2 regions of the Streptomyces sp. NPDC048417 genome follow, and region 2 is predicted to be linked to the other one. Evidence: riboswitches for the same ligand, from Rfam matches in the RefSeq annotation. Region 2 holds a riboswitch; the other holds the start of a gene.
The links. Region 2 has a riboswitch for S-adenosylmethionine ahead of AB0D59_RS03880 (amino acid ABC transporter permease). Riboswitches for the same ligand answer to the same signal wherever they lie in the genome.
Positions count from the first base shown of each region.

Region 1: linked by a shared signal. The riboswitch ahead of thrC (threonine synthase) and the one ahead of AB0D59_RS03880 (amino acid ABC transporter permease) in region 2 are both predicted to bind S-adenosylmethionine.

Region 1 is NZ_JBEZKI010000003.1:275,570-279,003, forward strand. It holds gene AB0D59_RS06155 (ubiquitin-like small modifier protein 1) at 26-301, opposite strand; gene thrC (threonine synthase) at 348-1,634, opposite strand; SAM riboswitch class I at 1,653-1,815, opposite strand; gene AB0D59_RS06165 (glucosyl-3-phosphoglycerate synthase) at 1,973-2,917, shown strand; gene AB0D59_RS06170 (trehalose-6-phosphate synthase) at 3,000-3,434, shown strand, end outside.
Region 2 is NZ_JBEZKI010000002.1:273,045-276,478, reverse strand. It holds gene AB0D59_RS03895 (hypothetical protein) at 38-295, opposite strand; gene AB0D59_RS03890 (putative leader peptide) at 456-587, shown strand; gene AB0D59_RS03885 (glutathione S-transferase C-terminal domain-containing protein) at 709-1,581, shown strand; SAM riboswitch class IV at 1,659-1,782, shown strand; gene AB0D59_RS03880 (amino acid ABC transporter permease) at 2,184-3,164, shown strand; gene AB0D59_RS03875 (amino acid ABC transporter ATP-binding protein) at 3,161-3,434, shown strand, end outside.

The DNA of each region.
Region 1 (3,434 bases), on a different contig from region 2:
AGGGTCGCCGGGGCGGTCGGCGGGGTCAGCCGCCGGCGACGGCCGGGATGATGGAGACGCCGGCGCCGTCCGGGGTGGCCGTCTCCAGACCCTGCTCGAACCGCACATCGTCATCATTGACGTACACATTCACGAACCGGCGCAGCTTGCCCTCGTCGTCGAGAACACGGCCGGCGATCCCGGTGTGGTTCTTCTCCAGATCGGAGATGACATCGCCGAGGGTGGCCCCTTCGGCACTGACTTCGGCCTGACCACCGGTGTAGGTGCGCAGGATGGTGGGGATGCGAACGGTGACGCTCACGTTTAAACCTCCGGTTAGAGCAACGCCCTGGTTTTCTGTGGCTGACTTAGGCGAGCCCGGCCTCACGGAACGAATCGAGAGTGGGCCGAATAGTCGCCGTAAGCCCGGTCCCCGCCACGGCGTCCAGTGTCTTCAGTCCATCACCCGTGTTGAGCACGACAACCGACTTCGTCGGATCGATCAGCCCATTCTCGATGAGCTTCCTGGTGACTCCGACCGTCACCCCGCCGGCGGTCTCCGCGAAGATTCCCTCGGTCCGCGCGAGCAGCTTGATCGCGTCGACGACCTGCTCGTCGGTCACGTCCTCCACCGCACCGCCGGTACGGCGCGCGATGTCCAGGACGTACGGCCCGTCGGCCGGGTTGCCGATGGCGAGGGACTTGGCGATGGTGTTCGGCTTCTGCGGCCGCACCACGTCGTGGCCCGCCTTGTAGGCCACCGACACCGGCGAGCACCCCTCGGCCTGCGCACCGAAGATCTTGTACGGCTTGTCCTCGACGAGCCCGAGCTTGATCAGCTCCTGCAGCCCCTTGTCGATCTTCGTGAGCTGCGAGCCGGAGGCGATCGGGACGACCAGCTGGTCGGGGATCCGCCAGCCGAGCTGCTCGCAGATCTCGTACGCCAGGGTCTTGGACCCCTCCGCGTAGTACGGCCGCAGGTTGACGTTGACGAAGCCCCAGCCCTCGCCGGCCGAGTCACCGATCAGCTCGGAGCAGAAGCGGTTCACGTCGTCGTAGTTGCCCTCGATGCCGACGAGCTCGCCGCCGTAGATCGCGGCCATGACGATCTTGCCCTGCTCCAGGTCGTGCGGGATGAACACGCAGGAGCGGAAGCCGGCCCGGGCGGCGGCGGCACCGACCGCGCCGGCGAGGTTGCCGGTGGAGGAGCAGGAGAGCGTGGTGTAGCCGAAGGCGCGCGCGGCCTCGACGGCCTGGGCGACGACCCGGTCCTTGAAGGAGTGCGTCGGGTTGCCGGAGTCGTCCTTGACGTACAGGCCGCCGGTGACGCCCAGCTCCTTCGCCAGGTTGTCGGCCTGGACGAGCTTGGTCCAGCCCGGGTTGATGTTCGGCTTGGTCGCCACGTCCGCGGGGACGGGCAGCAGCGGCGCGTAGCGCCAGATGTTCGCGGGACCCGCTTCGATCCGCTTCCGCAGCTCCTCGGTGTCGTAGGCCGAGAAGTCATACGCGATTTCGAGCGGGCCGAAACACTCCTCGCAGGCGAACACGGGGCCGAGCGGCACGCGGTGGCCGCACTCGCGGCAGCTCAGGGCGGCGGCGGGACCGAGGTCGACGGTCGTGGAGTCGGTGGTGGTCGCAGAAGTCTGCACAGCCATGTGAGGCGAGGCCCTTTCTCCTCATCTTCCTCACGACGCATCTCGCCGTGAGACGGATTTGGCACCTTCCCTAGCCGGGAGCCTCGCGAGCGATCGACAGTGATCAGCGATCCACGAGTAACCGACTGGAGGGTTGCCGGGGCTTCATCGGGCCGTATCCCTCTGCCCCTCTGGATGAGCGGTATGCGGTTGTCAACGGCCGGTGACCCCAGGACATGCGATGGTCATCGGCGTTGTTCAAGACTGTAACCGAAGGCCAGGACAGTTGAGATAGTCGTCCGAACCGCGAGATGGATCACACCTCGCAGTGTGATCGTGACAGTGAGGAGCCGCTGACTGTGCTGGAAGAAGTCGAGCGCTGGCTGGCCACCCGCTCCTGGTCCATGAACGATCGCCCCCTGCACCGGATACTCGCCGCCAAGCAGCGCACCGGGCAGTCCGTCTCCGTCGTGCTGCCCGCGCTCAACGAGGAGGAGACGGTCGGCGACATCGTCGCGATCATCCGTCACGACCTCATACGGCAGGTGCCGCTCGTCGACGAGATCGTGGTCGTCGACTCCGGTTCCACCGACCGTACGGCGGCGGTGGCCGCGGCGGCCGGCGCCCGGGTCGTGCACCGCGACACGATCCTGCCGCGCATCCCCGCCGTCCCCGGCAAGGGCGAGGTCCTCTGGCGCTCCCTCCTCGTCACCACCGGCGACATCGTCTGCTTCATCGACGCCGACCTACGTGACTTCTCCTCCGACTTCGTCACCGGGATCGTCGGCCCGCTGCTGACCGACCCGGACGTGGACCTCGTCAAGGCGATGTACGACCGCCCGCTCGCCGGCTCGGCCGGACAGGGCGGCCGGGTCACCGAACTGATGGCCCGCCCGCTGCTGAACATGCACTGGCCGCAGCTGGCCGGGTTCGTCCAGCCGCTCGGCGGCGAGTACGCGGCCCGCCGCTCGCTCCTCGAACAGCTCCCCTTCCCGGTCGGCTACGGCGTGGAGCTGGGCATGCTGGTCGACGCCCTGCACCTGGTCGGCCTGGACGCCCTCGCCCAGGTCGACGTGGGGGTCCGCAAACACCGTCACCAGGACGGCCAGGCCCTCGGCCGGATGTCCGCCGCGATCTACCGCACCGCGCAGCTGCGGCTGGCCCGCGGGCATCTGATCCGGCCCGCCCTGACCCAGTTCGAACGGGGCGAGGACGGCTTCGAGCCGCGCACCTACTCCGTGGACACCGAGGAACGGCCGCCGATGGCGGAGATCGCCGAGTACGCCGAGCGCCGGGTGGCGTGACTTCTACGTACGGCCGTATACGGCGGCGCGTCGGGCACGGCCGTACGTTTGAGCGTTTCCGGGCCGGGCTAGGTTGTGGCGTATGGCTTCCACCGGCGGTGCTGAGGTGCTGGTCGCGTCCAACCGCGGCCCGGTTTCGTATGAAGTGGGCGAAGGCGGTGCGCTGCGCGCCAAGCGGGGTGGCGGCGGGCTGGTCTCGGGGCTGTCGGCCATCGGGCCGGACGCGAACGCGGTGTGGGTGTGCGCGGCGCTGAGCGACGGCGACCGGGAGGCGGTACGGCGGGCCGACGGCGGCCGGCTGCCGGCCGGGGACAGCGGCGGGCAGCAGGTCCGGATGCTCGACATCGATCCGGACGTGTTCTCGGACGCGTACAACGGCATCGCGAACTCGGTGCTCTGGTTCGTCCACCACATGCTCTACCAGACCCCGCTGGAGCCGGTCTTCGACGCGGAGTTCCGGCGCCGGTGGGCCTCGTACCAGGCCTACAACCAGGCGTTCGCCGAGGCGCTGGCGCAG
Region 2 (3,434 bases):
GGCCGCCGACCACCCGCACGTGTCGTTCGGGTGAGCGTCATGATCCGGGGGCCGTGATCCGCACCTTCCGGCTGCCGCAGCGCGGGCACACCGCGTCGGTGAGCGGCGACCGCACGGCCCGGCCGGCCTCGTCCACGTACTCCTGGGTGCTCTGCAGGTCCGGGTCGGCGATCGGGTCGGTGAAGAACACGGCCTGGAAGGTCGCCTCCCAGGCCGTGCCGCACCGCCCGCAGCCGAACGCGAAGGTCTCGGGCACGGCACCGGGCACCGGCCCGGGACCCGGGGGCTCGCTCATCGCATCCGGCTCCTGTCACTCGGCCTGCCTCTCCAGCGGACAACCGCTCCCGCCCGGCGGCAAGCCGGGGCCGGGTGTCCCAGGCGTGGACGCCCCCTTGACGGCACGCGGAGGCCGATCGACACTCCAGGTGGGAATCCTAGTGAAAAGGTAGGGAAAGATGGGTCGGCTGCGCACGGTCACCGGCAGGCAGCGCCGAGAGAGCCGTACGCCCTGCCCCGTCCCGCTGCTCACCTCCCGCCTGCACATCGACCTGCTGCGCGTGTGCAGCGCCATCAGCCGCACCGGCTGAGCCCCCGCTCCCGGCCGTACCGGCCGAGCGCCCGCCGTCGGCCGCACCCGCCGAACGCCCACCCACCGACGAACGCTTCCGCCGCGCGTACGTCCGCGCGTCCGCACCCCCGGGGAGACGCATGTCCATCACTCCGTTCGCCGCCCTCCCGTCCGTCCGGGCCACCCCCGCCTTCCGCGGGCGCATCGGCCGGGACGCGCGCAGCGGCCACTACGCCGTGCCGCGCCGCTACCGGCTCCACCTCGCCACCGCCTGTCCCGACGGCCTCCGCATCGCCGTCGGCCACAGCCTGCTGGCCCTCGACGACTGTTGTCCGGTCACCTATCTGCCCGCCGTCCCGGACTGTCCGGACGGCAGCCACACGGCGCTGCGCCCGCTGTACGAGGCGAGCGCCCACCACTACTCGGGACCGGCCCTCGCACCCGTGCTCAGCGACGACTGGTCCGGCCGTATCGTCAGCACCCACAGCCGGGACATCCTGCGCGACCTGGACCGCCACTTCGGCGACGGCGTCACCAGGCTGTACCCGTGCGGTGCCGAGGCCGAGATCGAGGCCGTCGAGCGGCTGTGCTCCGAGGGCATCGAGCAGGCGGCGCAGCACGCCGGCCGAGCGGGCGGCGACCCGGCGGCGCTTGAGGTGCTGCTCGCCGCCCTGGACGAGCTGGAGCGTCGGCTGACCGGCGCGGAGTTCCTGGTCGGCGGGCAACTCACGGCAGCGGACGTCGAGTTGTGGGTGACCCTGGTGCAACTCGACACCGTGCACCGCAACCACCTGGACGCCTCCGCCGTGCACGCCGTCGCCGGCCACCCGGTGCTGTGGGCCTACGCCCGCCGGCTGGCCGCCCGCCCGGCCTTCGGCGCCCACCTCGACCTCGACGGCATCGCCCGCCGTCACCACGGCCGTTGCCAGGGTCTGGAAGCCGCCGGCGCGGCCGTCCAGATCCTGGACTGGGCGGGCCATGCGGCGGACACCCCCGGCGTTCCGCGCAGGTGAGAGCGGCCCGAACCGTTCCGCCAGTCGGACAGGCGTTGACATTCGTTCGGGCAACTGCGTTACTTGCGAACCAGAACGGTCAAGAGCGTCAGCGTCAAGCCCTGGCTTGCTGACCGGCAACCCTCGCATCGCGGTGGGGTGCCCCAGGTGACGACCGGACCGATGACGTTTCGGCAAGCGACGATTCGGTAAGCGCGAGGCCCCCCGGGGCCGGCTCGACAGTGACAGGTGACGGACATGTACGCAGCTTCCAGGACGGCCCAGCGCCGCACCTCGGGCTGCGTACGCCCGTATCCGAGCCCTCTCGTCGCCGACCGCGCCGTCGACCTGCTCCGTGTCAACAGCGCCCTGTGTAGCGCGTGTACCGCACCGGGCTGTGCCCGCTGTCGGGTCTGACCAGGCCTTTCCGCCTCGCCCGCAGCACGGCTCCCACAGCCTCGCGCCCCAGCGTCTCTGACGAAGCACCGGCCGCCCCGGTGCGCAGCCGCCCGCCCCATCCCGTGTCCCGCGCGCCTCCGCGCATCCGTGCCGTGCCCGAACGCGGCCCGGTGCCGCGGCCCCGGCCGTGTGATCCGGGGTGTCCGACTCCGCCGGAGCCCACCATGAGTGAACCCCCAGGCGCCCTGTCCGTAGCCGAGGCGCCACCACGCACTGACGTACCGTCAAAGCCGTTGGGTGCCCAGCGAGTTCAGCCGCTGCGCCGACCCGGGCGGTGGATCGCCACCGCCGTCGTCCTGGTGGTCGTCGCGCAGTTCGCGCACGGACTGGCCACCAACCCCTTCTATCAGTGGGACCGGTTCCGCTACTGGTTCCTGCGGCCCACCATCCTCGACGGCCTCGTCATCACCCTCGAAGTCGCCGCGCTCAGCGCCGTGCTGGGCCTCCTCGGTGGCGTCGTGCTGGCCGTCGCCCGGCTCTCCGGCAGCCCCGTGCTGCGGGCGGTGAGCTGGACCTACACCTGGCTGTTCCGCTCGATCCCGCTGATCGTTCTGCTGATCTTCCTCTACAACTTCTCGGCCCTGTACCAGACGTTGAGCCTGGGCGTGCCCTTCGGCCCGTCCTTCGTCAGCTTCGACGAGTCCAAGCTCGCCACCGACATGGTGGTCGCCGTGGTCGGCCTCAGCCTCAACGAGGCGGCCTACGCGGCCGAGGTGGTGCGCGGCGGCATCCTCTCCGTCGACCAGGGCCAGCACGAGGCGGCCGACGCGCTCGGTCTGCCCAAGAGCTACCAGTTCACCCGGATCGTCTTCCCGCAGGCCCTGCGCTCCATCGTGCCGAACTACGTCAACCAGCTCATCGGGCTGATCAAGGGCACGTCCCTGGTGTTCTACGTCTCGCTGCTCGACCTCTTCGGCTCGGTGCAGTCCATGGGCAGCACCTATCCCGGCGACATCGTGCCGCTGCTGCTCGTGGCCACCGTCTGGTACCTGATCCTGACCAGCGCCGTCTCCGTCGTCCAGTTCTACGTCGAGCGGTACTTCGCCCGCGGCGCCACCCGCACGCTGCCGCCGACCCCCCTCCAGAAACTCCGCACCGGCCTCGGCGACCTGCGGGAACGGATACGCCGGGAGGCCGCCGCATGACCACCGCACCGGACATCGCGCCCGCCGCCCTGGAGATCCACGACGTCCACAAGTCGTACGGAGCCCACCGCGTCCTCGACGGCGTCGACCTGACCGTCCGCCCCGGCGAGGTCACCGTCATCCTCGGCCCGTCCGGCTCCGGCAAGTCCACGCTGCTGAGGGTGATCAACCACCTGGAGAAGCCCGAGACCGGCTATGTCAGCGTCGGCGGCGAACTGGTCGGCGTGAAGCGCCACGGCGACCGGCTCAAGGAGCTGAGCGAACGCGCCA